DNA from 3 places in the Paenibacillus sp. J22P15 genome. Region 2 is predicted to be linked to each of the others. Evidence: riboswitches for the same ligand, from Rfam matches in the RefSeq annotation. Region 2 holds a riboswitch; each other region holds the start of a gene.
What was found. A riboswitch is a leader RNA that binds a small molecule or an ion and turns the genes downstream of it on or off. The one in region 2 is predicted to bind thiamine pyrophosphate.
Positions count from the first base shown of each region.

Region 1 (9,865 bases), on a different contig from region 2:
GCGTGTCGCCCCCATCGTTAGCAGCAGCTCCCGATATTCCTTGTCACTTTTCGCTAGCCCGTCATAAGTGTTGACAACGATAGGAAAGAAGGATGTCAGAAATACGACAGCAACCTTGCTCCAAATCGTATAGCCGAACCACATGATGAAGATTGGCGACAGGGCGATAAGAGGAATCGTCTGACTGATGACGACGAATGGGTAGATCGCCTTCTCTAGCGTGCGGAACGTGTGCATTCCTGCTGCTAGAGCAATTCCGCCCACAACCGATAGTAGGAATCCGATTGCGACTTCCTTCAAAGTTGTCCGCAGGTGTTCGCCTAGTAGAAGACGGCTGTCTTCTATTAAGGCTCGGCTGATGGCAGTGGGAGACGGCAGTATGTAAGAAGGAACTAAGCCAAGATGTACGATCCATTGCCACACGATCAGCAAGCTGGCGAGCAGTAGTATAAAGAGTCCATAATGATTCAGCCATCGTTTAAAAAGAAGTTTGCTCATGCAGCCTTCGCTCCAAATCTTGTCGCAGCTTTACAAAATCGGGTTCATAATTCTGCTCATAATGTCGTGGCCTCGGCAGCTCGACGACAATTTCTTGAACGGTGTGCGCTTTGTCAGCCGTCAATAAATAAATGCGATCACTTAGCAAAATAGCTTCTTCTAAATCATGTGTGATGAAGAGAACTGTTTTACCTAAGCCGCCCCATAAATCCAGCAGCCACTTATGCATGCCGCGTTTGGTCATTGCATCTAGCGCGCCGAACGGCTCATCCAGCAGCAGCAGCTCTTGACCCGTTGCGAGTGTTCTTAGAAACGCAGCTCGCTGACGCATGCCTCCCGATAGTTCGTCAGGATACGCATGTTCATATCCTGCGAGTCCGAAGCGTACAAGCAGCTCCATGATTTCACCTGTGCTATAAGGCTTTGCGCCTCTTGCCAGCTCAAGCGGGAGCAAGCAATTATCGAGCACAGTTCTCCATGGCAGGAGCAGGTCCTTTTGCGGCATGTAGGCAACCTTGCCTAGCCGATTCGCGGCAGGCTTGCCATGCAGCCTGATTTCACCTTGGCTCGGCTGGAGTAATCCAGCCATAAGCTTAAAGAGGGTGCTTTTGCCCGAACCGCTCGCACCAATGATGGAGACGAATTCTCCTGAACGAGCTTGCAGCGATAAATTAGACAAAATAGGCTTATCCGTATGCGTATTGAAAGAATAGCTTACGTGATGAAGTGATAATATAGCGGTAATACACATTCCCCCAGTAAACAAATAAAGACCCACCCATTTCCGAGGGGAAATGAGCGGGTCTAACGAACAAACAAGGCTTGCGCGCATGAATGAATGCTGCTGCTCCACTTCCCTCCGCTGGAATGATCCAGATCAGGTTCCAAGGGTCCAGAGCATATGCTCCATCTCAGCCGTTAGGCCCCCCTAGTGAATAAATAGGTCAATATTCAATTTGTATTTTTTCTACTATAGCATACACTGGAGAGATGTAAACTATAATTATCCGAAAAGGCGTTGGACAAATGAAAAATTTACTCGTAACGGGCTATCGCGCTCATGAGCTTAATATTTTTAATCAGAAGCATGAAGGCATTGTTTATATAAAAAAAGTGCTGACGAACAAGCTGGTTCCGCTTATTGAGGATGGGCTTGAATGGGTCATTACCCCGGGACAGTATGGGGTGGATTTGTGGGCTTGTGAGGTCGTTATCGCGCTGAAAGAAATTTATCCTCAGTTGAGGCTATCTATTATTTCGGCGTACAGTAATCCGGAAGAAAAGTGGAAGGATGATAAAAAGGAATTTTATCAGCAGGTATTAAAAGGAGTCGACTATTATGCCTCAGTCAGCAACCAACCGTATAATGGGATCTGGCAGTTTACGGCGAGGGACGAGCTGTTGTTTCGCAAGACGGACGGCATTTTGCTCGTTTACGATGAAGATGCTGGCGAGGGCAGTCCAAAGTTTTTTAAAGAAAAAGCGTTAAAAAAGCAGCATGCAGAGGGTTACGTTTACATTAGCATCAGCTCGGAGGACATTCAAAGCATTGCAGATGATGACAATTTGTATTCAGACAGTTAAGGCGTTGCTTAAAATGAAAACCAGTATAGCCCATTATGCTGAATGGATAGATGACAAACTAACCTCATAGGCCAAGCGGACACAGAAGCCTATGAAAGAATGAGTTCTCAGTTTGACACGGAGCGACCAGCCGAGTATGTTGTACTTGAGAGCGATTCGATTTGGAACAAAGTAATAGGGAACAGGTTATGGTCAATAAGGATTCATGGTAATTTGTCTAAGAAAATTTGAGTATAAAGCAAAAGGAGCGGAATTGTATGTCGATAGCAGAGGGTACCAAAGAGAACCCATGGAAATTAAAAACGCCTCCTCAAACATCTGAATATGAAATGTTTAAGGGCGAAAAGGATGGGAAAGAAATCATAGTTTGCACGGTAGGCAAAACAGTGTTGCATTATGACTATCGTTGCATTGAAGACTTAAGCGCGATGCTTAAAGAACACGGTGACTGGATAGAGCTCGGCAGCGCTGATGAACAGAAGCCTGTTAAGGAGGGTACAGTTGAAGCTTGGGGACGTTCACCTGAAAATCCTATCGGCGGTTGGTATGGCTTGAAAAAAGGTTTGCGCGGGAGATTCGGAATGTACATACCACCATTGATGGAGAAGCTGGGACTCGCAGAGGTAGAACACAATGCAAGAAATAATCGGATGAGGGCACTACAGCAAGAAAGCAAATAAATGCATGAGCGAGAAAATAGACGACGACATGAATTCCCTCTTGTTGCTGCTTCATTTAGCTAACATATTACTTTTGTTTAACAATAGGAGCAGGTTGCTACGGCAGCAGCTCCTATTTTTTTATTTAAATGTTCGATTATCTTTGATCATGCGTGTCTTTTATATGGTAAAATATATTATATATGGTATTTATGTCGCTAGTCATTTTTTTGGTTTATCAAAAGGGAGATGAAAAATCATGAGTTATGATATTCATATTACGAGGGCTAATCATTGGACTGAAAGTGCACATAATCCTACATACTAAATAAGTAACTTTTTTCTATGCGGCTGCGTCTATGAAATATGTGAACAATAGGTAGGAGGAGAACTGCTATTCGTAACCATATTTTATTAGCTTTGCCGATTCATTTGATGGCATGGATTCTCATTTTGGCAGCATTGTTATTCGAGCCATTTCAGTGGTTTTTAACTCCGGTTGTAAATAATACTCCAGCTTTTATTACGGTTTCAAAATGGTTAGTACAATCACTTCTTGTAACTGGCATAATTGGATTTTCTATATATAAATTACGGAGCAGCCCTAAATTGTCTAGAAAAGATTTAAATGTTGTTTCTGTTCAAGTTGTTTTCTCAATTATTCATATTGCAGTCGTCAGCGCTGTTATTTTTTCAGTTGTTGGATTTGAAGATCTATAGCGGACTCAAGATTAAGGCTGCCGACGGGCAGTCTTTTTTTAATAATGAGCATCGGAGCAATAACTCGGTTAAGGTAAATATTTGTATAGTAATAAAATATATTTATTGACATATATAATTTTATGTTGGTATACTATGGAACATTACTTATTCCCGATTAAATATGTCGGAATTAAAAATGGAGGCAATGTTAATGAAACATACCAAAGCATATACCAAACTGCTAGTAGCACTCCTCTTGTCCTTCTCTATCATTTTCACGCAATCAGCTGCATTTGCGGCATCTTCTGCAACTGCGGTATCACAGGAAGATGGTGCAGCACAGTATAAGCAGTTTTTGAAAGAAAAGTTTGATGTTAGTCTCCCGGCTAAGGTTACAAAAGGCGAATTCATTCAAGCGGTAGCAACTGTTCTTAGCTATGAGCCATCGGGCAAAGCTGTAACATTCTCGGACGTCTCAGCTGAGAGCGAGCTGTATGCAGCTGCAGCTGCTTTGTATGAGAAAGGTATTTTGTCCGGCCCCGCCATTCAAGGCGATCAAGTGCTTACAAGCTCTGTAGCAATTGCGATTGCTGTAAGAGCAGCAGACTTGAAGGAGCTTGCCTATACATATCCAGCTGCTAAGGTAAACAAAGTTTTGACGAAGCTAAATGTAAAAAGCAGCTCGCTTGGTACCAAAGGCGCGCAAGAGGTAGCAGCAGCGGTAGATACAGGTTTGCTGCCAGTTGAATTTCATGCTAACTTTAAGCCGAAAAATGCAGCAAGCGATCAATTGATCCACACGCTTCTAGGTAAAGTGCTTATCACAAAAGGACTTTATAAGAAATACATCGGTTATGTTAACGACAACGATATTTATGCAAAGCTAAGCAATGCATACGAAACTTCCGATATTATTGATGCGCCGAACTTGCAAAAGCTTGTTAATACAGCGTTGGAGCAAAATTTGATTACGGGCTACAACATTAAGGATTCCCGTTTCAATGCTAATTTCGTCGATTCCTTATCGCTAATTTACGGACATTCTGATTTTAATCACGCGATTCAGCTTATTGGCTTGCTTCGCAGTGAAGGACTAAACGCTAAGGTACAATTCGAGCCCAAAACATCTGCATTTATTTTTCTAGCAGAATGGGGTACTCCAGGACCGAATGTGGTGAAAATTGCAAATGGAAATTATATTAATTATGCAAAAGAGTATGATCTTGAATTCGAATTTGCTAATGCGGCGGATAAAGCTGCTTTCCAAGATGTCATTCTAGCTTATGCAAAGAAAGATAAGGATGGTCAAGCAGGTCTGATTATTGAATCATGGTGGCAGCCGCTTTACTATTCACAAACGGAACTGAAGGATTACGAAATTATTACGAACAACTTTATTACGGATGCGGACAGTCCTTATACTGTAAATCCTTTTTCACTTAATGAAGATTCTGCCAAGGTGGTAGCAGGCTTTAAAGCAATTGATCCAAATGTTGTTGTTACGCCAATTCAATTTTGGGTGGATAAGCCGTTCTTCAGATATTTGCATGACGAAGCATCATAATCGAATCTATATATCGCAGTTACAAAGCAGCCCTGACCGTCGTTGATGGCGGGGCTGCTTTATGTTATGGTTCAAAGAAAAGGAGCAGTTGTTGGATGACTAAAATTGCAGAGGCATTGGAAGCGAAGTTCCGGGAGCACGCCAATCCGGAGACGGCAGGTCCGATGGAGGCGTATATGCGCGGTCAATTTGTATTTCTGGGCATTAAAACGCCAGATAGGACACAACTGCTGCGCGAGTTTTGGCGGCAAAATGAAAAGCCTAAAGGCGAGGAGCTGCTGCAAACAGCAGAACAGCTATGGCAGCTGGAAGAGCGCGAGTTTCATTACGTTGCGATGGGTTTGCTTGAAAAATACAGCAAAGAGGCGTCGCCTGCACATATCGACAGGCTAGAGCGTTGGGTGACAACCCACTCATGGTGGGATACGGTTGATTTTCTGGCGGCCCATTTGGTTGGCTATCAGCTTTCGAAATACCCGGAATTGATAGCAGATTATACGGAGCGATGGATTATGTCGGATCATATGTGGCTGCGAAGGTCGGCTTTATTATTTCAGCTAAAATATAAGCATAATACCGATACAGAACGATTATTTCACTACATACGCCTTACGAAGGATGAAAGTGATTTTTTTATACGAAAGGCAATTGGCTGGGCTCTGCGGGAGTATGCAAAAACAGATGCCAGCTGCGTCCGTCGGTTTGTAGAACAAACATCGCTCTCGCCGCTCAGCCAAAAAGAAGCGTTAAAGCATATTTTGTAGCCTGATGCGGTGTCTGCAATGCGCTGGGCTGCAAACATTACAAATGAAAGGCTATTTATTTTCTTGTCCGTTTAGGCTAGAATAAGGCTGTACTTTGGCAACGAGAGAAGGAAACATGGTGGCTGTACGCAAAGGCTTAAAACTTCGCTTCGTATTAGGATTGTTCGTAATAGGCTCTGTTATATTAACCGCCCTTATCGGCGGTTATTTTGCATGGACGGCAAACAAGGCTTCACTAACATCTGGTTACTTAGAGAGCAACTATCAATATGCAAAAAAACTATCTTCCAATACGAATGAATTGCTGTGTATTGTTCGAAACAATATAGATGCCATTGCTGCAAGAGCAGGGAAAGAAATGTTATCACAAAAGGAACTGAATAGCTGGTTTGATGCGAATGAACAATATTTCAATTCCTTGCTTATTGTGGATTCAAATCGTAAAGTGACAGCGACCAGCTTCAACAGTGGCGGGGTCGCACTCGGAACCGTTCTTACCTCATTCGCAATCAAACAAGCAGTTGATCAGCAGCGGCCCCTTATTTCTGAACCCTATATAGCCCCAGCTACAAATCAATTGCTAATACTCGTATCTTCACCTATATTCGATGACAGTAAAGAGTATATTGGTTTTGTAGCTGGAACAATCGTCCTGGACGAGGTCAATGCTATAAGCAAATTGCTAAACGAGCATTTTTACGGAAACGGCTCGTATGTCTATGTAGCGGATAAGCAGGGCCGTATTATTTCTCACCCAAATGAAGATCGGATTTTAGAGAAAATTACGACTAATGAGGTCATTAATAAAGCGCTAGCAGGACAAAGCGGATCACAGGTGATTGTTAATTCACGAGAGGATCGTTTTTTTGCGGGCTACGCTTACGAGCCTATAACGGGATGGGCGATTGTAGCTCAAACCCCTATTTCCATTATAAACAAGCCGTTAAATGATCTGATATGGAAAATATTTCTTCAATCACTTCCGCTTTTCATCGTGATTTTGATATTGGCGTGGTATGTTTCTTATTTAATATCCAAACCGCTTTTTGAATTAGCAGCCTTCTCGGAGGAAGCTATTGTATCTACAAAGGCGATACGCTCCAAAATGCCGAAAACGAACTCTTATATCTATGAAGTGAGACAGCTCAATCAGAGTATAAATAACCATTTTAATTTATTGAATAAGGAGATTCGATTGGATGGGCTTACGGGATTAGCGAATAGGAAAACATTTGACTTAACTATTGCGGAATGGATTGCCGATGATATTCCATTTGCGTTGATTTTACTGGATGTTGACCACTTCAAAAAAATTAATGATCTGCATGGACATCTTATCGGGGATGAAGTCCTTATCTATACAGCATCACAATTAAAAGCTCTTTTCAGAAGTCATGATGTTAGCTTCCGCTATGGCGGCGAGGAATTTGGCATTTTGGTTAAGCTAGGGAGTATTACTACGGCAACTCAAATGGCTGAGCGGCTAAGAGAGGCGATTGCTGTAGGTGCGAGTCCGACTGGCAGTCCGATCTACGTGTCTATTGGTATTTCTGTAGCGAATGGGCGCGAATCGGATGCTAAGGAAATTATTGAAAAGGCAGATCAAGCGCTCTATCGCTCCAAAACGGAGGGCAGGAACCGAACGACGGTGTACGAAAACAACCGAGCAGAACGGCTATAGCAATAGCCGTTCTGCTCGGTTTGGTATGTAAATGAACGTTGTGATTGACTAATCACTTTGGCTTGTGCAACAGCGCTCGGTAGCAATACAATTTGCCCCATAAAGTTGAACTAATGGCATTGGAGCTAGGCGTTTCTTCAAACTCACTTGCGAAAGTTAACCCCGCAGATTCCGCGGCTCGCTTCAACTGCTGCAAGTCAACTGTCGGGTAGTCGAAGGTGAGTGCAATTCTGCCTCCAGGCTTTACGGTTCTTGCGAATTCTTTTAAGCTTAGATCCTGATCCACATGTCTCAGATGCTCGAGGACGGAAATGCAGAAGATAATGTCAAAATGATTGTCTTCATAGGGAAGGTCAGTAATACTTGCGTGAGCATATTGGACCTTTGACCAGCCTTGATGTGCAAGTATTGACTGAAGCTCCTGCTGTCCGATAACCTGAGCAATTTCCTTCTCGATCATTTCCCATGCGATAATGCGGGCATCGAGATCGCAAGCATGCGTCTCTTTGCAAAGGCCTCCTAAATAGAACTTTAACGGGTGAGGAATGCCGCAGGCCGCGTCTAGTACGATATCATTTGGCGATATGAGTGATCGGCACCATTCATATTCATATGGACGGCTCCACCAGGTTTCAGGCAAAGGATAGATGAACGTATCTATCCTGGGATCATTTGTTGTGAAGAAGCAGGCTTCTTCACGGCGGTTCAAATTTGGATTTAGCATGGATCATTCTCCTCTCGCGGATATGAATAAATAGCGAGTGCTCACACAAAACTCATTTTACAAGCTTATGATGAACGGAAAGGATTATGAATTTTTCCGGTATGTATGAATCAATATGGGGGTGAATAGATGGATTCGGCATTTTCATTTCAAACGTTTCCGCGAATGGAAACTGAACGGTTTATTTTGCGCAAGACTGAGGAAAGGGATGTGCTGGATTTATTCGAGCTTTATTCGAAGAATTCAGTCGTACAATATACGCCGCTATTGCCTTTCTCAGATGAGGATGAAGCAAGGCAGGAAATGAATTGGCATTCGGAGATTTTTGCTCAACAAATCGGGATTAGATGGCTCATCGAGGAGAAGTGTACGGGGAAAGTAATTGGAACCTGCGGTTTTTTACATTATTTGAAGGAACATGCGCGAACCGATTTAGGTTATGATTTATGTCCGAGCTACTGGCGCAGAGGGATCATGAGTGAAGTGGCCGCTCCGATTATCGCATTTGGCTTCAATAGCATGAATTTGCATTGTATAGAGGCGAAGGTCGATCCATTTAATACGGCTTCGATCGGATTGCTGTCTAAGCTTGGCTTTAAAGAAGACAGTAAACTTAGGGAGTTTGAGTTAGAGAATGGAAATTTCATTAAGCTCATTGTCTTCTCCATGCTGCGTAAGGAATTTGTACATTCACAAGTACAGCAATAACTTTCACAAAGGACATTTTCATCGTATACTAGATGGGAGTGAGCAGCACATAACTTTTTGGGAGGGTATTAATAATGTCTATGAGCAAGTCAAGAAAGGCAAGACAAAAGCTGGCGCAGCAAGGACTCATAACACCGGATATAATGCGCGGAAGCTGGCAGGGTGTCAACCCAACAATCAAACGTACGCCAACATTGCAGGAGAAGCAAGCAAAGCTGAATAAGAAACACCGAAGGAATCACGCGAATTACAGCGATGGTTCCTTTTGTATTTATAAGGAGTTACCGGCTTTGTGTGAGGCTGGTTAGCTGTCTTTGGTGAAATGCCTGTTGTGGGTGTAATATGTAGTGTTCTCTATTGCCGCAAGCTATTATTCCTCAACGATTGCAGCAGGTTTTGGAATGCGAACGTTACTGGTCTGTAAGCGCCAATAGGTGCTTACAGCGTGATTATGGCGTAGGATTTAGCTCGCAAAGTCGCTGTAAGCACGCATACGCTCTTACAGCGGCAAAGTAACCCCAGTTACCTGCCTGTAAGCGCAAATAGGTGCTTTCAGCGTGATCTTGGCGTAGGAGTCAGCTCGAAAAGTCGCTGTAAGCACGCATACGCTCTTACAGCAACAAAGTAACCCGAGTTACCTGCCTGTAAGCGCAAATAGGTGCTTACAGCGTGATTTTGGCGTAGGCGTGACCTCGTAAAGTCGCTGTAAGCACGTATCTGCTCTTACAGCGATAAAGTAACCCCGGTTACCTGCCTGTAAGCGCAAATAGGTGCTTACAGCGTGATTTTGGCGAAGCGAAGGAGTCAGCTCGTAAAGTTAAACTAGGCAAAAAAGGGTAACCACCAAGCAGATATCGCTGCTGGATGATTACCCTTTTCCCTCATCATTTGAATAGCTGTTGTTACATCAGGAACGTGCCGATTACGATGGATACACCAATGATGACGGAGCGCAGAAGCTGAGCAACAGCTAAATTTCCT
Region 1 covers NZ_JBWDNT010000004.1:140,050-149,914, forward strand. Annotated here, with positions in the region: gene AC0YN6_RS11655 (ABC transporter permease) at 1-498, opposite strand, end outside; gene AC0YN6_RS11660 (ABC transporter ATP-binding protein) at 479-1,351, opposite strand; TPP riboswitch at 1,336-1,438, opposite strand; gene AC0YN6_RS11665 (SLOG family protein) at 1,525-2,082, shown strand; gene AC0YN6_RS11670 (DUF6855 family protein) at 2,340-2,762, shown strand; gene AC0YN6_RS11675 (hypothetical protein) at 3,195-3,461, shown strand; gene AC0YN6_RS11680 (hypothetical protein) at 3,655-5,007, shown strand; gene AC0YN6_RS11685 (DNA alkylation repair protein) at 5,103-5,771, shown strand; gene AC0YN6_RS11690 (sensor domain-containing diguanylate cyclase) at 5,887-7,452, shown strand; gene AC0YN6_RS11695 (class I SAM-dependent methyltransferase) at 7,505-8,176, opposite strand; gene AC0YN6_RS11700 (GNAT family N-acetyltransferase) at 8,306-8,884, shown strand; gene AC0YN6_RS11705 (hypothetical protein) at 8,959-9,192, shown strand; gene AC0YN6_RS11710 (DUF350 domain-containing protein) at 9,787-9,865, opposite strand, start outside.
Region 1: it holds a riboswitch for thiamine pyrophosphate, as region 2 does, so the genes downstream of both, AC0YN6_RS11660 (ABC transporter ATP-binding protein) here and thiC (phosphomethylpyrimidine synthase ThiC) in region 2, are expected to answer to the same signal.

Region 2 (9,865 bases):
TGGTGCGAGTACCCCTACTGTATCGCAAGTATCTACCTCGTTCTCCGAATCGGCAGCGCCGATTAAGCAGCGTAAGCAAGACGTCTCCCCCGGGATAAGTGTGGCTTGCATCCCTTGCGCCCCAGCTACACCGCCATAGACAAATGGAATCCGCTGATTAAAGCATAGATCGCTTAGCAGCAGCCTTGTCGCAGCATTGTCCGTCCCGTCAAGCACGAGCCCCACACCTCCAGCAAAAAGGCCGATATTCGATGTGTTCACATCCGCTACTGTGGCTATTATTTTAACGCTGCTGTTGATCTCGCGAAGCTTATTTGCAGCAGCAATCGCCTTGGGCAGTACAGCAAGCGCATCCGCTTCGTCAAATAGCATTTGGCGCTGTAAGTTGCTGGGCTCGACAAAATCCCTATCGACCAGCCTCACTTCTCCCACCCCAGCTCGAACCATATGCTGCGCAAGCGATGCCCCTAACGCGCCTACACCGACGATGAGCACCGAAGCATCGGCCAGCTTACGCTGGCCTTCTTCTCCGATTTGAGCAAATCTCGTTTGCCTGGAATAACGATTAGCAAATGCCGACTGAGCTGTATTAACCATAAATCATGCTTCCAGCCGCTTTGAATGCATCCGCCTTTTCCTTCATACCCGCTTCAATTGCCTCCGTCGTTTCCATTCCGTTTTGCGCAGCATACTCCCTTATATCTTGAGTAATTCGCATACTGCAAAACTTCGGTCCGCACATCGAGCAGAAATGAGCAGATTTGGCTGCATCCGCTGGCAGCGTCTCATCGTGATAGGCCATCGCACGTTCTGGATCAAGCGACAGATGGAATTGATCACGCCAACGGAATTCAAACCTTGCTTTGGACAACGCATCGTCACGCAGCTTCGCCCCGCGATGTCCTTTCGCCAAATCTGCCGCATGTGCTGCAATTTTATAAGTAATAACGCCTTCCTTCACATCCTCCTTATTCGGAAGACCGAGATGCTCCTTTGGTGTTACGTAACATAGCATAGCCGTTCCGAACCAACCAATCATCGCCGCCCCGATTGCTGAAGTAATATGATCATACCCCGGTGCGATATCCGTAGTTAGCGGACCTAGTGTATAGAAGGGCGCCTCATCGCAAACCGCCAGCTGACGATCCATATTTTCTTTGATCAAATGCATTGGGACATGCCCTGGACCTTCGATCATCACTTGAACATCATGTTTCCACGCGATCTTTGTAAGCTCGCCGAGTGTATCCAGCTCTGCAAACTGAGCAGCATCATTCGCATCGGCAATTGAGCCTGGTCTCAGCCCGTCGCCAAGCGAGAATGACACGTCATATGCCTTCATAATTTCACAGATCTCTTCAAAATGCGTATAAAGGAAGTTTTCTCTATGGTGCGCAAGGCACCATGCTGCCATAATCGATCCGCCCCTTGAGACAATTCCGGTAACACGCTTAGCCGTTAGAGGTATGTAACGCAGCAGCACGCCCGCATGAATCGTAAAATAGTCAACGCCCTGCTCGGCCTGCTCGATTAGCGTATCGCGGAACACTTCCCAGCTGAGGTCTTCTGCTTTGCCATTTACTTTCTCTAGCGCTTGATAAATCGGCACTGTACCGACCGGCACTGGTGAATTGCGTACAATCCACTCTCGTGTCGTATGGATGTTTTTTCCCGTGGACAAGTCCATAATGGTATCGGCTCCCCAGCGAGTCGCCCAAGTCATCTTCTCAACTTCCTCTTCAATCGAAGAGGCGACAGCGGAATTTCCAATATTCGCATTGATTTTCACATGAAACTGACGTCCAATAATCATCGGCTCACTTTCAGGATGATTGATGTTCGTCGGAATAATGGCGCGACCAGCTGCGATTTCGCTGCGAACAAATTCGGCGCTCATCCCTTCGCGGATGGCGATATACTCCATCTCCGAGGTGATGATTCCTTTGCGGGCATAATGAAGCTGCGTAACATTTTGTCCCGCCTTTGCCCGGAGCGGCCTTCTAGCTAAACCTGGAAAGCGTTCAGCACCTCGCTCCTCCACCCTGTCTAACGTTTTAAATCCATTGTCCTCTGGCTTTATTTCTCGGCCCTCATAATTTTCCACGTCGCCGCGCTCCACAATCCATTCGTTGCGAATGGCTGGCAAGCCGCGTCTCACATCTACTTCATATTCTTCATCGGTATAAGGACCGCTCGCATCATATACTCTTACTGCTTCATTCGGCGTCTCTTCGCCGTTTCTACCTGTACTAGCCTCGAGTGCAATTTCCCGCATCGGAACTTGGATGTTTTCCTTCGAGCCTGAGACATATACTTTACGGCTGCCCGGAAGCGGAGTTGTAATTATGGACATAACAAAAACCTCCCAATAGAATGAATTGAATTTCTCCTGGAGGTTAACGCAAGCATATTAGAAAGTATAAAGCACCGCTGAAATACACGTAGCAAGCTGGCTACATGAGCTGCAATCACTGAAGCGTGTTTGGTTAATAGCGAAGCCTCTCATTACGATACGCTTCACTATCAGCCAAACAAAAAAAACCGCTCCAGTGAAGGAGCGGTCGAAGAGTGTCGTTATGCGAGTGTAATCTCGCCGAGGTCTCCCTCAGCAGATTAAGTCATACCTAATTCAACTGACGCATCCGTTGATTTCGGCATACCATGTCACACGCATTGCATAAACGCACAATCCCACTTTCCTACGCTGGCATAACCCAGATCAGGTTCAAAGGGACCAAAGCGTTTCGCTTTATCTCAGCCATGACGGCGCCCCTAGTGGATTTCCTTGTTTGACTATAACGTTTAATAAAGAAGAGTGTCAACCCTCTTTTTTCCATCCACTGCAAAAGTAAGCTAACTACTCCTTCAGCAGCTTCACCCAAAGATCAGCCGTATGGCGCCATGTGAACGTCTGTTACACACGCTATATCTTAAACTTCACTTGGAACAACCCTGCCTTGCGAGCTGCCATATAGATAATAACGACCAGCGGCCCGATGAATACACCAATGACGCCGACCAGCTTGAAACCTACATATAAACTCACAAGCGCGGACAATGAGCCGATACCTACAGAATCACCGAGAATTTTGGGCTCTACGATGCGGCGGAATACGGTGATCACGAGGAACAAAATGATAAGACCTACACCAGCGTAAAGATCACCCGTTAATATTAAATAGCTTCCCCATGGAACAAGAACAGAGCCCGTTCCCAGAATCGGCATAATATCAACGATAATAATAAGCAGCGCGATGGCAAGAGGATACTTAATGTCAAGTACCAGCAAACCGACTAAGGAAATAATATAGGTAAGAGCACTCAAAATAAACTGCGAACGCAAAAAACCAAAGATCGATTTTTTGAGATTAATCAGCAAATTATCAACCTTTGACTGCGACTTCTCATCAAACAGTGATAGTACCGTTGCCCTCATCGTATTCAGACTGAAGCTCATCATGTATACCGCCACCAAAAAGACGATAAAGAAGATAAACATTCCAGGAATGCTCGAAGCGAAAGCGATGACTGAGTTCGATAATGTACCAACCATTTTTGCCAAAGCACTCGTTAGTTCCTTCAGCCAATTTTCTAACGTTTGAATCGTATCAGGCGGAAAGTTCTGATATAACGATTGTGCCTGGAGCATGAGATCGTCGATCATGCCACTGGCATTTTCGAAATAATGGGGTACTTTTTTGAAGAAAGCTATTAACTCAGCTACAATCTTCACGCCTAGCAAAGCGATTAGGCCAATGAGTATAATTGTAAATAAGCTGCTGGTTATCGTAGCTGCTAGCAGTCGATTCATGCGAAACTTCTTCATAAACAGCAGGTTTACCGGCTCTAGAAAAATAGCTACAACAAGCGCTAATAAGAAAGGAGCACCTACCGTAAAAAACAAATAGAGCAACAGCAACCCTAATGCGATAAATACGATTGTCTTAATCGACACAGCTTCTCCTCCTTTCTATTCTTTTATATGCGCTTTATTCCACTCTTAAACCTGGATCTATATACTAATCAAGCACCGCGCTGCGTTCATGGAAGTTTACATCCTTATAGTACATATCCTTGACAAGGAGGTTCGGTCCACAGCATGAGGCAACCGGGCAGTGACAATTCACGCTTTGTGCTAGAGAATGGTCCAGCCATTTATCGAATAAATCTTCCAGTTTTGATTCACCGATGTTACCAAAAGCGGGTACATCTGAGAAATCCGTTACGAACACATCGCCCGTAAACAAGTTGACGTTTAATCGATTGCGGCCATCAGGATCATTACGAACCGTAACATTTGGCTCATTCGCTAATCTTCTTAGAAGCTCACGCTCTGACGAGTTATCACTGCATGGATAAAAAGGAAGTGTGCCGAACAGCATCCATACGGATTGGTCTCGTGCCTTCAACAAACGTTCAATAGCTTCTAGCATTTGTTCACGCGAGAGTACCGGCAAATCCTTTGCAAAGGAGCTTGGATACATCGGATGCACCTCATGACGCTGACAACCCATTTCAACGATCAGCTTATGAATCTCATCAATTTTGTTATACGTTTTATAATTAATCATAGACTCCGCGGAAACAAGGACACCTGTCTCACTAAGGCGGCGCGTATTTTCTATCATTCGTTCATATAGCTTCGTTGCTGCTTCAAGGGAAACATGATGATTAGCCTTCGCAAACCCAATCTGATGGAAATCTTCCGCAGAAGTGTAGTTAAACGAGATATGCATTACATCAAGATAAGGAGCAAGCTGCTCATAGCGGCTATAAGGCAGAGTCACGTTCGAATTGATCTGGGAGCGAATACCGCGGCTGCGCGCGTATTGAAGTAACGGGACCATATACTCACGGACCGTGCGATCAGAGAAGGAGGGCTCTCCGCCTGTAATACTAATCGTTTCGAGATGCTCAACCTCGTCCAGTCGGTCCAGCATCTGCTTAAGCGGCAGCTTGGCGGGTTCTGTCATTACGAGTGTGTCTCCAACAGCGCAATGCTCACAGCGCATATTGCAAAGGTTGGACACGGTCATTTCGACGCTTGTCAATCGATGTCTTCCATATTGCTGCAACGAACGAATCGGGTCCCACGGATCATTCGTTGGTGAAAGTTTAGGTAATGCTCTACTTGATTGTTGCAATTGTATTGTGTTCATTTTTTTCAGCACCTGACTTATGTTCTGGAATGAATCATTCTTTATTTATTGTAATGCGCGACTGCGAAGTAAGCAAATAAAACGGCGAAAAAAAGCAAAAAGGAGCCTCATCGGCTCCTGCTCTCTAAATCGATTAACTACCCGATGCAAATTGCACATCACTTGCGTCATCATTTACGCTGACAATCATCATCGTTAATTGCTTCGATAAGTCAACTTCATATGGCGTCTTCAGTTCCTCGCCCGCTTCATTCATTAATATCCGGATAATAGGCCGATGCGGGTAAGAGCGATTGAGGTCTGCTACAATACCCGACTCTCCCGTGTGCAGCTTCACCGTTATTCCGATGGGGTAAATAGCAACCTTATCGCGGAATAATTGAAGCATTCGCTGCTCGTATAGCGTGCCAGCTCCAGCATATAGACGCTCAATCGCGTGATGCGGAAGCATCGGAGCACTATAGACTCGGTTTGTTGTCATGGCATCATACGAATCAACCATGCCAATCAGCTTGGCGTAATCGTGAATCTCATTTCCCTTGATGCCGCGCGGATACCCGCTACCATCAATACGTTCATGATGCTGGAACGCACAGTGTGCAACGAGCAGCGGCAAATTCGGCTCATCCTTCAGCATTTCATAACCGATTCTAGCATGCTGCTTCATCGCTTCGAACTCCTCTTTCGAGAGAGGGCCCGGCTTTCTTAGCACATCAATTGCAATTTGAGTTTTGCCGACGTCATGAAGAAGAGCACCCATGCCTAGCGTCGTAAGCTCATTCTTCGAGTAGCCGTTCGACATACCTAGAAGCGTGGAGTAAACACATACGTTTAAGGAATGCTGAAATAAGTAGTGATCAACGGAGCTCATGTCCATCAGCATGATCATAGCATCCTTATGACAGGAGAGATCATCGATAATCATGTTCATTGTATTTTTAAATGGCTCAGCAATATAAGGGTAGGATACACCCTTTTTACGTTTCGGGCGATCCATCATTTCACGGAAATTCGTTCGTATTTCCTTCAGAGCGAACTGCATTGTTTCCTCTCTAATTAAAGAGGGAGGTACAATATCCTCTGTCATCGGATCTGCAACATACACATATTGAATCCCGCATTGATCCAAGCGGGAAATTAGTCTCTCTGTCAGTTCCATGTTTTCACCAAGAAGAACGATGCCCTCTTGAGAAAATATTTTTTTGGCTAGCTTCATGCCTGCCCTGCATTTCCCTATTGACACTAACCGCATTTTCTCGATCCTTCCCCATTAAAGATTAGCTAACTATTACATCGGAAAAAACCGTTCGTAATGTTAATGTACGGGAAATGCGAGAAAACCGCAACCATTTTATTCTATTTTTTTCGACATATTCTGTCGAAACTTTTCATATTTATTGTCAGTATGAAACATTATTCCAGCGAAATTGACAACATCCTGCAATTTCATCCGAATTTTGCAACTGAGCCTCGATGACGTCTCGTATAAACTCAGGTAAATAATAGCTTACTTGAACGGCATTAGCCAGCGACTCATAACCAGCCTTGAAGCTGAACATATCGATTGTTCCCAGTCTATAATTCCGTTCATCTTCGAGGATCTCTCCATTTACTTCTACCTTAATGAGCCTATTCATTGGCGGTCTTGTGGAATCATAGGTAACGGACAAGCCGTCTATCGCAAGCGTACCAAGCACTTCCCCGCGAAAGCCGTAACCCTTGATCGGCTTATGAATGAATTCGGGCAGCAGCGCTTGCTCCAGTGCTGCCCTTATATTCGTGCCTGCAATGATCATCAGGCACGGATTAATCGGCGACGGACAGAGGGCGTGCAATTCGCCCGCTGTCACGTCCCCTTGCGCGAGGCCGCCGAGCAGCTGCCCAGCGTTGACGATGCCGATCTCGGCATCGGTCCAGCGGCGCAAGCCCGCGGCCAGCAGGTTGCCGAGCGGTGATTCCCGCTCGGCTCTGGCGGGCAGCGGCGTGGCGAGCCGGGCAATGACCCGGCTTAGGCGCTGCTGTCCCGCCAACAGGAAGCTGCCGATGATGGCGGCAGCTTCAGGGTGCTCCGCCATTGCGGCCGTAGGCACGCAGGCTGCGCGGAACAGAGGGCGTCCAGTAACGTTGTCGATTCCGATTTCGACTCGCCCAATGTACTCTCCGAATTTTCCGGCTGCACAAATCGTCGTTTCACCGATGACAATCGGTTCCTCCAATAAATGATGGGTATGAGCGCCCAGAATAAGATCAATGCCTTCCAGCTTCTCCGCCATTTGCTTATCCAAGAAGAGACCAAGATGGGACATCACTACGAGCACATCGACCTTTTCTCTCATTTGAGCTGCTTGTTCTCGTACTGCTTCCAATGGATCGCTTACTTCCCATCCAAGCAAACAATAAAAATTCGAAAATGCCGCCGTAACAGCGATGATGCCGATCTGAAGCCCATTTTTATCAATGATTGTGCTGGGCAGCAGCCACTCGGGCTGTTCCCCTGTCGCAGAATCATGCATATTGGCGCACACGACCGCGAATTTCGCTCGATTCCTATAAGCGTCCGAAATCGTTTGAGCGGTATATGTAAGTCCCTCATTATTGCCTAGTGTGATCACTTCATAGCCAGCTTGATTTAACAGCTCTACGTTAACGATCCCATCGCTGCCTTCTGTCTCTACCCTCATACGATCCATGTGATCGCCGCAGTCTACAGCTAGCACGCGTTCACTGCCATAGATCCGTCTTTCCTCCGCAATGTAGGAAGAGATCTTGGCGGCATGCTCTAGACGACTATGTATATCATTGCTATGAAGAAGCACTACTCGTGTACGAAAACTGTCCGTCAAATTCATGCTCGCCTCCTTATGACCTTTTCTCAGCGCCGCCTAAGCAACTTACTTGTTCATACGCAAATCATCATACGAAAATGTATGCTTAAAGCCGTATGTGGCCTCCGCTTGCTCATTTTCTGTATGATGACCGATTTTGAGTTTGACGATACTTTTCACATTTAAGCATTTACTGCTCCCATTAGGCACATATAGTCGGATAGGGCCTGCCTTCATCAAGGGCGAACCATCAAGGGCGTACAGTACTGCTGCCTGCTCAAGCTGCTCCCAAGGGATCGAAGCCTCGAACGAATCTGCTGCTTCTACACTCAAATATGATGGTGTTATGAATGTTTCAGCTTGGCTGCTTTGCTTCATCCACGCCGCATACCAAGCATGCCAATCAAATGCTGAACCGATTGCATCCGGCACTCTCTCAGATATAGGGAAGCTTGCTCCCGCTAGCATAGCCATTTCTTCAGCACTCGTAAATAAATTTCCAAGCTCAAAGTGCTCGATCTTGATCTCATGCATCAGTACTCATCAGCCTCCAATTTGCGACATACGTCGATCTGTAGGGATGTGATTTTGAGCGCTGTCCGCAAGCTTAGCTGCCATCTCATGATTTTCCGGCTTAATGTCCATCGATCTCAGCAGCAGTTGCTTCATTTCTTCCGGATGCCCGAAAGCCGCTCTCACATTCAATTCATCTACCCAATATAAGCAAGGCTTAATCGAACCGTCCGCTGTTAGACGCAGACGATTGCAAGAGCTGCAGAAGTGATCACTTATCGGGTGTATGAGCCCAAATGAACCGCGGCCGCCCTTCATTTGCCAGTCGTCTGAGGGTCCATTTCCGTGAACATTTAGTCCTCTGCTAATCTCGTAACCCTCTTGCTCCGCTACTTCCAGTACACGGGAAAGAGGCAAATAATGTTTTTTCCAATTCTCATCGGCATGACCAATCGGCATATATTCAATAAATCTGACATGCATCGGCTGTTCGAATGCCAGCTTTAGAAATGCTGCAATTTCATCTTCATTTACTTCTTTAAGGAGTACACAATTCAACTTAATCGGAGCAAAGCCTACAGCTGCAGCTGCCTCAATACCTTCCATTACACGCTTCAATTCCCCGTTCCGTGCGATGAAACGAAATCTCGCTGAATCTAATGTGTCTAAGCTTATATTCACTCGGTTCAAGCCAGCTGCTCGAAGCGATTCCGCTTGTTTGGCTAAAAAAATACCATTTGTCGTTAATGCTATATCTTGAATGCCGTCAATGGCAGATAATCGGCTTATTAAACCATCGAGACCTGGACGAATCAACGGCTCGCCGCCTGTAATACGCAGCTTCGTAATACCAAGCGCTGCGCCAGCCTCGACGACCTCTACAATTTGATCATAGGATAATAAATGTTCAGATTCCGTGAATTCCATCCCTTCTTCTGGCATGCAATATAAGCATCGCAAATTACAACGATCCGTTACGGAAATTCGTAAGTAATCGTGTACCCGTCCAAAACGATCCGTCAATATCGGCATGACCTTCACTCCCTTTCTGCTCGACTACAAGCATAACATTTTTTCTTGAATTATGATATTATATAAACAGCTTCAAGCCTATATGATGAGAGGTTATGTATCATGAAATATGACTGGTCAATTAAACTTTTTGCAGGGCTTCCCGAGCGCCTTGGGTCCCCTTCTATACATTTGAAATCCGATGTTGAGCAAATGAGCGTAGCTGAATTAAAGGCAGCTATTTCTTCCTTATACTCAGAGCATCATGCTTTAATTCAAATATCTTTTATCGCTCGCAACCACGTTTATGCTGCTGAGGACACGATTTTATCCGTCTCAGATGAGCTGGCACTGCTT
Region 2 covers NZ_JBWDNT010000005.1:37,253-47,117, reverse strand. Annotated here, with positions in the region: gene AC0YN6_RS13950 (ThiF family adenylyltransferase) at 1-597, opposite strand, end outside; gene thiC (phosphomethylpyrimidine synthase ThiC) at 590-2,353, opposite strand; TPP riboswitch at 2,680-2,784, opposite strand; gene ytvI (sporulation integral membrane protein YtvI) at 2,924-3,955, opposite strand; gene yfkAB (radical SAM/CxCxxxxC motif protein YfkAB) at 4,020-5,159, opposite strand; gene AC0YN6_RS13930 (HD-GYP domain-containing protein) at 5,293-6,411, opposite strand; gene AC0YN6_RS13925 (bifunctional metallophosphatase/5'-nucleotidase) at 6,560-8,008, opposite strand; gene AC0YN6_RS13920 (hypothetical protein) at 8,051-8,518, opposite strand; gene moaA (GTP 3',8-cyclase MoaA) at 8,528-9,529, opposite strand; gene AC0YN6_RS13910 (molybdenum cofactor biosynthesis protein) at 9,632-9,865, shown strand, end outside.

Region 3 (9,865 bases), on a different contig from region 2:
GACTCCGTTATACGACCGATATACGGAATTTTATCACCTGTAACCAGATCTTGTGCAGACCAACGATAAGCAATCTTGCTCACTCGAAAATGCTGTTCGGAGTACCTCTTCAGCTCCTCATAGTGATTAATCGTGCAGATCCCCTGACCAGTCTTATGGCTTTGGCCGCCAATAAGTAATAATCGGGTACCATCTCCTGTCTCTGCAAATCGTATAGACCGCTTTGGGTCCTCTGCACTTATATACATGCCGCCTTCCATTTCATCCTCAACATGAAGGCCAAGCACATAGGATCGATCTGCATGCATTCTTGCGAAATAAAAGCCATGCCCGTCAAAAAACGGAAAGTGAGTACAGGAAACGACATGCTTGCATTTGATTCGGTGTCCACCGCTTGTTATCACTTCCGGCAAAGGACCCGTCTCTACATCAATTGCTGTTGTATTCTCATAAATCGTTCCACCTGCTTCAACGAACCTCCGCACAAGCTCATATAAATATTGCAATGGATGAAATTGTGCCTGATTTTGCATAATGACCACTGCTTTAACAGGTATTTGAAGTGGAATATGATCAGAGTACGCACCGGATATACCTAGTGTAGAGTAAGCGGACATCTCCTTCTCAAGCTTTTTTATGTATGTATCCGAGTCTGTGTACACATATGCGTCCTGCATCGAAAATCCACAATCGATTTTATACTGCTTAATCGTTTCCTTAATAAATTGAAGAGCATCAACGTTCGCCTTGTAATATAATGAGGCCTTCTCTATTCCAGCATCTCGTATAAGCTCGTCATAGATTAAATCGTGCTGGGCGGTTATTTTTGCAGTCGTATTCGCAGTTGTCCCATTAAGGAGCTGACCTGCTTCAACGAGGACAACTTTCAATCCCTCCTGTGCAAGTAAATACGCAGCTGTGATACCAGAAATACCTCCACCTACAACGACAACATCGGTTTCAATGCTCTGCTCAAGTTTGGCGTAGACTTGATGCTCATTCGTTGATTTTGACCAATAGGACTCAGGAAATTTAGGCATGTCATGTCCTTCTGTCATTACTCTCACCTCCTCGAATTAATGCACCTTAATTTGTACCATTACAACTTCTTTCATTCTCAGCATACGGAAAGCCTAAACTAACCGATTTGCTTGAAATTCCACATATTGAAGTCCTTACACTTATGATAATTAGCATAAGCACCTAACAATTGGACAGTGTATACAGGAGAATGATGATAAAGGAGGCGCTTAGCATTGGAAAGCTCATTCGAACTTTCACATGTGCCGATAACGACTTCTGCTAGTGGGAATGGACTAGCTTATCGGCCTGATGTTTATTGTTACACTGTTCAAATATCAAATGTATGCTTTATTGGTGACCCAAAGAAGCCGCAAGACGGCTGGGTTCTCATCGATGCAGGCATGCCTAGATCAGCGAAAAAAATCATTAAAGAAGCTGAAGAGCGCTTTGAATCTGGTCCCACAGCTATTCTTTTAACACACGGTCACTTTGATCACGTTGGTGCCATTATTGAATTAATAGAGCATTGGAATGTTCCTGTTTATGCGCATAAGCTGGAGCTGCCCTATTTAACAGGCGAGTCCGATTACCCCCCAGCAGATCCAACCGTACATGGCGGTCTCATATCAGAGATGTCTCCGTTCTTTCCCCATGACGGTATTAATCTCGACGATCGGGTGCATCCGCTTCCACCTGACGGAAGTGTGCCAGGATTGCCGGGTTGGAAATATGTTCACACACCGGGACATACACCAGGACATACCTCCTATTTCCGCCCAGAGGACGGTACTTTGATTGCCGGTGATGCTTTTACTACCGTCAAGCAGGAATCTCTATACAAAGTCATAACACAGGAGCAGGAAATCAGCGGCCCGCCACAATATTTCACGACGGATTGGAAAGCTGCTGAGAAATCCGTAAAGAAGCTTGAAGGCCTAGATCCTACTTTGGCAATTACAGGCCATGGGGAGCCTATGTTCGGAGAAACGCTGAAGGATAATCTCACGCTACTAACGAACAAATTCAAAGAGATCGCAGTACCGAAGCATGGACGTTTCCTCACGAACTAGACATTAACGCCTAGCTTGTCAGACATTACCAACCCCTTTTTGTAAACAATCCGACAAAGTTTTTTAATATTGCGTTAAGGTTCATTTTCTATACTTAGAGACATCAACCCCACTGTTGATATATAGTTCTAGGACGCCGGCCCGCAGAGATGCGGGCCATTTTTTTTTTGAAACCATACCACCCATAAAAACGTTAGAACCGAATATACTCTCAAGAAGTGGCTGCTTACGAAGAAGGTTTTGTCTCGTGCAAAACCGAAGCTTAGGAGGCGATTAACGATGGAAACATTCGGCAGAGGCTGTCTTTACATTATTATTGGTGTCATGATCGTGATGGCGCTGGCTTTTATTGTTGGTGGTACAATTACAATTCCTTGGTACATTCTTATTCCCCTTATCATACTTGCCTTTTGGGCTGCATCCAAAAAAGGCAAATGACCCGTTCACCCTACAATATACTTTTGAAATGCGCCACTAAGAAAGCCAGCGATTATCCGCTGGCTTTCGCTTTTTCTGTGAGTGATGATCGTCGCTCCGTTCACCTTTCAAGCTATTCTCTGCTACGCCAGCAATATGACTCTTGCAGCCGGTTCCCATGTGGCAGTTAATCCGAACTCTGCTGCCAGAGCTCTAATTTGAACATAGCCTTTTGCTTCGGACAAAATGGATTCGAGCTCTTTACCGTTTACGGTAACCTTCGTGCCCGTCCAATCAATCTTCGCTCCCAGCGCTTCGCCAAGCAGTCTTGCCGGCACCCAAGTGACTCCTTTAAATAAGTAACCGTCTGAAATAACCAATCCCTTGTACAAAACAACGATGAGCTCCGCATCCTTCAGCTTCTCCGGCTTCGGCAGCGGTAAACTGGCTAATGCGTCATATTTCTTCAACCCATACTGCTGAATAATGGTTTTTAATTTGGCTGGATAAGCCGGATCTGTCGCATAGCCGCAAGCTAACAGCATATCTGCTTGTCGTTCTGGCGTTGGCGCGCTCCGAACTCGTTCATAACGAGCGGTCGCCAGCAGTAAATCCAAATCTTTATAAAAATGATACACGCTCTCATAGGCTCGGAAAGCAGCGCGTCTGTTTTCACTTCGCCCATCGATGACCTCCCATGTCCCTTTGACGACAGCTTCTCCGTGCCAAAAAGCATTCGTCTGCCCGCTCCCAACCTTAATTCCACCTAAGTTGTACCATGGGTGAATGACGCCACCAGTTTCGAGTACATTTTGCGCTAATCGAACGGAAGGAAACATTTTAGATCCTTCACGCTTAACTCTTATGACCGTTGGTGCTAATTGCTCAATAAATTGTCGCCTTGTAAGCTGCGCCATTGTCTGACTCCTTCCTGCCGTCCTATGTGAGCTGCAATGTCTAACCCTGTCCTTATCTTTGTATGCAGCGAGAGCGCCAATGGCAATGGACAATATGGCATGAAAGGTTGTCTCTACTAACAAGAGCCGCCCTGTCAGAAAAATTTTTCTGATAGAGCGGCTCTTAGCTTTAGTTTTATACTATACATCCTATTCTATTTAATTCCGTAAAAACGGCGTGTATTCGCAAGCAATATTTCCGCGGCCTGCTCGGCCTTTAGCTTCTTGATAGCCGCAATATGTACTGCTACATCAGCAGCCATTGCCGGCCGCGTCGGTTGACCCGCATACGTCCCCTCGAACGGCCACGGACCATCCGTCTCGACCATGAGCAGCTCCATCGGATACTGCTCTACAAGCTGCTGAATCTCAGCTTCATAGGCAACGTCAGGCGTAACTGATACCATATAGCCGCCGGCAGCCATGCGGCGTATGACCTCGGAACTGCCTTTGAACCAATGAAAGTGCGCTCTGCGAACGCCATACCGCTCCAAAATGTCGCATGCTTTGTCGGCGTCTTCATACACCGCATGCAGCACAAGCGGACGATCCAGCTCTACGGCTAGCGCAGCGAAGCGTTCCAGCAGCTCCAAGTATGGTTTTTCATCGAAAACCACGCCCTCCTCAGCTTCCATCGCTTCTGTCCGCGTGTAATAAGGAAGCCCTACTTCCCCTATAGCAAACGACTCACCCGCTTCATGACGCGCGCGAATCCATTCAAACAGCTTGTCGATCTCCGCATCAGCCGGTATAGGCTGCTCTGGATGAAAGCCGTAAGCAGGATACACTTTTCCCGCATACTGAAGCGCAATTTCACGATTCACAATTGATGACTCCAAATGCATGGAAACTGCAACCACAGCTGCAACTCCTTCTGCAAAGGCGTGCTCCAGCAGCTCTTCCCGCAATTCTGACGCATACAGGTCAATATGAAGATGTGCATCTATACAAGCTTCAGCTTGGAGGGGTGACACATTAGAAAGCTGCCGCTCACGCTGTTCACTGCCTATTTCCCTCGTCATCTATTTATCCCCTTCGTTGGCACCTGTCTTAAGCAGGTCATAAATGTTCTGCTTCATGGCATAGAACCGCGGGTCCGTCCACAACGATTCATGACGCGGACGCTCGAAAGGCACCTGAAATTCCTCCAGCACTACAGCTGGCGATGCAGACAGTACGATAATCCGGTCTGATAAAAACAAGGCTTCCTCAATGCTGTGCGTAACGAGCAGAACGGATCTGCGATTTTGCTCCCAAATCGACATAAGCCACTGCTGCATTTGCTGCCGCGTCAAAGCATCCAGTGCGCCAAACGGTTCATCGAGCAGCATGAGCCGCTGCGGTGCAAGCAGCGCACGAAGGAAAGAAACCCGCTGCTGCATCCCTCCTGACAGCACATGTGGATAACAATCCGCATACTCCTGCAGTCCGATTCTCTCCAGCCATTCGCTCGTTTTCTCCTTCGCGAGCTTTCGATCCACACCTGAGATGGTAAGCGATAACTCAATATTGCCTGCGACGGTTTGCCATGGGAGCAGCGATGATTGCTGCGGCATATATGAAATATGCCCGCGTTCGCCCGTCGTTTGCTTGCCATTAATCCAAATCTCGCCTTCCGACGGACGCTCCAAGCCGCCGATAATTTGAAACAAAGTTGTCTTCCCGCTCCCAGAGGGTCCTACGATCGATACAAATTCTCCATCCGCTATCGAGAAGGATAAGCCTCCAAGCACCTCTTTGCTCGTGAGTCCTTTGCCAAACTGCTTCCGAATATTTTTCGCATGCAGCGTGGCAAGCTCATATTCACTTTGCTTGCTCATCCTCTAGTTCACCTCTTTCTCAGGGCGCCAACGAATGACGAGGCGCTCCGCTAAGGTGATTAGCCCGAATAACGTCAAGCTGATCGCAACGATAATAATAACTGCTGCAAACACACGATCAGGCATAAACCCTTTGAACGAGATGATCATAAATGCTCCAAGCCCTTTGTTCGTACCTATCCATTCGGCTACAACTGCACTGAGCACGCTGTAGGACGCCGCAATTTTTAAACCAGAAAATAAATGAACAATCGCGTGTGGAAGCTCTAATCGCCAAAAAAGCTGCCATTTGTTAATGCCGATCATTTGTAAATAATTACGAAGCTGTGCATCGGTGTTCATAAGTCCGCTCAGCATGGCAACCGTAATCGGGAAGAAACACACCATCATAACAAGCAGCACTTTGGGCAGCATTCCATAGCCCAGCAGCATCGTCAAGATAGGAGCGATCGCAATGATGGGTACGTTTTGCGACAGCACGAGCAACGGGTATACTGCCGATCGAACGCCGGGGATTAAATGCAGCAAAGCGGCGAGCACAAAGCCCACCGCCGATCCTCCCACAAAGCCGAGCAGCATGATTTTCATCGTAGCTCCCGTATGCATCATTAACCTTGGCCAAATAGCGATGGCCTCCTGCACGATTGATATAGGTGATGGAAACATCCATTCTTCAAACAATCCAAGTGATGCAGCTGCCTGCCAGCCGGCGAGCAGCGTGATCATCAGCGCTGCTGGGGGCCATATTTTTGACCAAATCGACTTTTTATTGCCCATCTGGATATTTCTCCAGCAGCCTGCCCATCGAAGCACCCTTTGCTGGATTGTAATAAATTTTAACCTGTGAAATAACGGACGGGCAGCCCATCTCTGCCATTTCCTCGCTCATCGATTGCACTACGCTAAGCAGGTGGCTAAGCTCACCCTCCATTGTCGTTTCAAGCGGCGCTACTCGGTAAGGCACTCCCGCTGCTTTAATAATTTCAATTGCACGATCTACGTAAGGAAGGACGCTTTCGCCGCCTGGCGTTGTCGGTAAAATTTGAATGCTTACTAATGCGTTTGCCATCTGATTTCCTTCTCTCTCATCGTTGTAAGTGAAAGCGGACTATGTCCGCTTTCCTGTCGTTGACCATTATCTTATTCAGGCAGAAACTCATTCGTAAACGCCTTCTCCGCTTCAAGCTCCTTCTCGAGCAGCTTGTGCTCAAACATCCACTCCGCGTAGTTTTCCCATACGCTTAGCTTCTGTTCACCCCAGCGCGGCGCGTCATCTTGATATTTCGAGCTTAACCATTTTTGGCTGGCACGCACAAGCTCTGCATTCAAGTCGGGCTCTGCTTTGATTAAAATTTCTGCCGCATCCTCTGGATTACTGATCGCATACTGGTAGCCTTTTGACACGGCAGCAGTAAACGCTTTGACCACATCCGGTTTATCCTTGATCATCGTTTCATTTGTTACAATCACGGGCGTATAGTAATCCAGTTTGTCGCTATAATCAGTCAAATAAACCATATTAATCTTTTCACCGCGCAGCTCTGCTTCCACACCTGTCCACGCATAATAGATCCATGCAAAATCGATATCCCGCTTAACCGCTGTAAAAAAGTCGCTTTCGCCGATGCTCATGATGTTTACTTTGCTTACATCCGCACCCTTCTCCTGCATTAGCGATTGAATAACCGCCTCCTCGACAGGAGCGCCCCAGCCGCCGTAGGTTTTGCCTTCGAATTTCTCAGGTGAATCGATTCCCTTTGCGAGCGGAGATGCGAAGCCTGAAGTATTGTGCTGAATGACAGCGGCGATCGATACGAGCGGCACGCCCGCAATTCTAGCCATCGTAATCGATTCCTGATAGCTCACGCCAAACTGTACATTGCCCGAGGCTACCATTTGATCAGCTCCGCTTTGACCCGGTTGAATAATTTCAACGTCAAGACCTTGCTCCTTAAAAAAACCTTTATCTCTAGCCACATATAGTCCGGTATGATTTGTATTCGGTGTCCAGTCTAGTACTACCTGCACCTTCTCAAGCGGCTTGTCCGCTGATCCCTCTTGCTCTTTCGGCTTCTCGCCGTTGTTATTGGCACCACAACCTGCCAGCGCCAATACGAACACAAGCATCGCTGCCACCAATCTCCACGACATTTGCCCTGCTTTTTTCTGATTCATGATGTTTTTGTTCCCCTCTCCATGCTTCGATTCAATTAAGACGTCTCCTCGTAGTATCCGGTCCCCTGGCTGCATCATTCCAATTGCAACAAAAAAAGCGTCCCCCTAATCCGGAGGACGCCATATCATCGGCTTTGCAGCTATTTATCCCAGCACATGCTTGGTCTCTGCGACCGTGCCTGCCTAATAAACAGAGCTTCTGTCCCTACGCTGGCATTATCCAGATCAGGTTTAACGGGTCGGAATTGTGTAGATAATCCCCTCTCAGCCGGCCTAACCAGCTCCCCGGAACATATTCGGTTTCGTCAATACCATTCATTGTATAGCAAAACCCGCATTTAATGCCAGCTTTTTTTGAAAATGATTATCATCAAGCCATAATCCCTCTCGTCTTTCGGCATACGGCTACCACATACATCGGCTCTACACTTTTCAGCTCATGAAGCCCGCCTCGCCCGTACCACGAGTTTCCTTATCATCCTCCTGAACCGCAGCAGGAGCAACGCGTCCATAGACAAGCAAATAAGCGGCTGTCAGTTCATTCACAATATCACTTGATGTTACTTGCTCAAGCAAGTGAATATAATCGAGCTGCTCCTGCGGCTTATTCTCTGCGCGCGTAACCTTCACATAAGAAAAACCTGCCTGTACATACAACTGACCCACCTGCTGTGCTGTGTACTGAATCGCCGCTTGACGCTGCGCCTTCACATTCGAAGGATCTAAGTACTGCCGAATATTCTCGAAATAAAATCGATTGGCAAAACACCCGATGAGCCAGCCGCCCGGCTTTAAAAGACTAACAAGCCGCTTCATCGTTTGCGGCGTTCCATAAGCGTGGGCATCCCCGATCATGATTCCGTCCAAACCTTCTGCAGGCAATATCCAATCCTCCGGCTCTCTCGAGCGGAACACCGTAATTCCCGAGGCCTCTGCAACTCTTGCCGCCATCTCGTTGCCCTCGACACCGTACCATTTTGCAGTTGGAAATTGCTTCTTCACATGTAGAATCGTCGCTCCGCAGCCGCAGCCAATTTCCAGAATTGAGCATTCCTCGCGCTTGTATTCATGAGATTCCCGCTCAATAACCGTACTGAAATCCATGCGTATATATGTCGCTTCGCCGGGGTGAAAACCCCATTTAACCATAAAAACGTTCGTATTGTTATTGAAAGTTTGCAGATATAACTCCGGCTCAGAGTTAAAGGAGACGCTGCCATAGTGGTGAATAAACGTATCCCCGCATAACATCAGCTTGTATCCTGCCAGCCTCAGCCGCAGTCCATAGTCATCATCTTCAAAGCTGCCGATGCCAAAGCACTCATCAAGCGGTCCGACCTGCTCCCATGCCTCTCTCCGCAGCAGCAAGCAGTAGCCCACGAGCTTCACACGTTCTTCCCACTTCGTTCTGTCAGGAATCGCGTGCAGCGCGGAAGCGAACAGCTCCATTTCCTCTATCGTCTTATATGTGACCGGAATTGTCGTCCAGTAGGATGCCGAATTCGTTACAGGACTGACCGCTCCGATTCGTTCATCACTGAATATGCAGCGTGTAAGTCCGTCAAGCCAGCCTGGCGTTACAATTGTATCGTTATTTAGCAGCAGAAGAAGATCACCTGAAGCCGCAGCCAGACCTTGGTTGCAGCCTTTAGGAAACCCGTTGTTGCAGCCATTGTCAATGACTAGGATGCCGCCTTCGTTTTTTGCCCACGCCACCGTATCATCCGTCGAACCATTATCTACAATAATCAGCTCATAGCTGCCTCGCTGCGTATGACGCCGAATGCTCTCCACACATTGTTTTGTGAACTCGATCTTATTGTAGGTAACGAGAATAATGCTTGTCATACCCCTATTGGAATCGCTCACGCATATCCCCCTCAAGCAAGCGTAAAAATCTGTACCCATAAAATATGTCGATACAGCCGCTTCGGTGAGAAATGTGTTCCAACTTTATCATGCTGCCTTTTTATATTTCTTTCGTATTCCGACGATAAGCATAAGCAGCGGCAGTACGATTTGGAAAAATGGAACAATCTTCAGCGAAATCTCAAATCCGACCCAAATGTGATACGTATTGTTCGTTTCCAAAAACGAAGCTGCATAGATGAAGATACCTACCGGTACCACACAGTAACGATAAGCGAAACCACTTACCGCACTCAATGTGAATACCGATGCCATGTACAGCGCGGTCAATTTCACGTAGAGACCGATAAATAGAAGCAGTGTTACAATCACATCTAGCCGCTCCAGAAAGTTTGCCAACCGAATCAGCTGCACCACCTCCAACAATGGCAGTGCTGTAAGACCCGCTAAATCTGGCCCTAATACACATATCGTGATCGCATTCATGAGGATAAGAAAAACCGATACTAGAATAAAAGCCCGATACGAGACTCGT
Region 3 covers NZ_JBWDNT010000001.1:248,475-258,339, reverse strand. Annotated here, with positions in the region: gene AC0YN6_RS01200 (FAD-dependent oxidoreductase) at 1-1,058, opposite strand, end outside; gene AC0YN6_RS01195 (MBL fold metallo-hydrolase) at 1,257-2,093, shown strand; gene AC0YN6_RS01190 (hypothetical protein) at 2,373-2,531, shown strand; gene AC0YN6_RS01185 (glucosaminidase domain-containing protein) at 2,654-3,427, opposite strand; gene AC0YN6_RS01180 (TatD family hydrolase) at 3,622-4,488, opposite strand; gene AC0YN6_RS01175 (ABC transporter ATP-binding protein) at 4,489-5,286, opposite strand; gene AC0YN6_RS01170 (ABC transporter permease) at 5,290-6,063, opposite strand; gene AC0YN6_RS01165 (thiamine-binding protein) at 6,053-6,355, opposite strand; gene AC0YN6_RS01160 (ABC transporter substrate-binding protein) at 6,427-7,461, opposite strand; TPP riboswitch at 7,647-7,759, opposite strand; gene AC0YN6_RS01155 (glycosyltransferase) at 7,894-9,330, opposite strand; gene AC0YN6_RS01150 (GerAB/ArcD/ProY family transporter) at 9,418-9,865, opposite strand, start outside.
Region 3: it holds a riboswitch for thiamine pyrophosphate, as region 2 does, so the genes downstream of both, AC0YN6_RS01160 (ABC transporter substrate-binding protein) here and thiC (phosphomethylpyrimidine synthase ThiC) in region 2, are expected to answer to the same signal.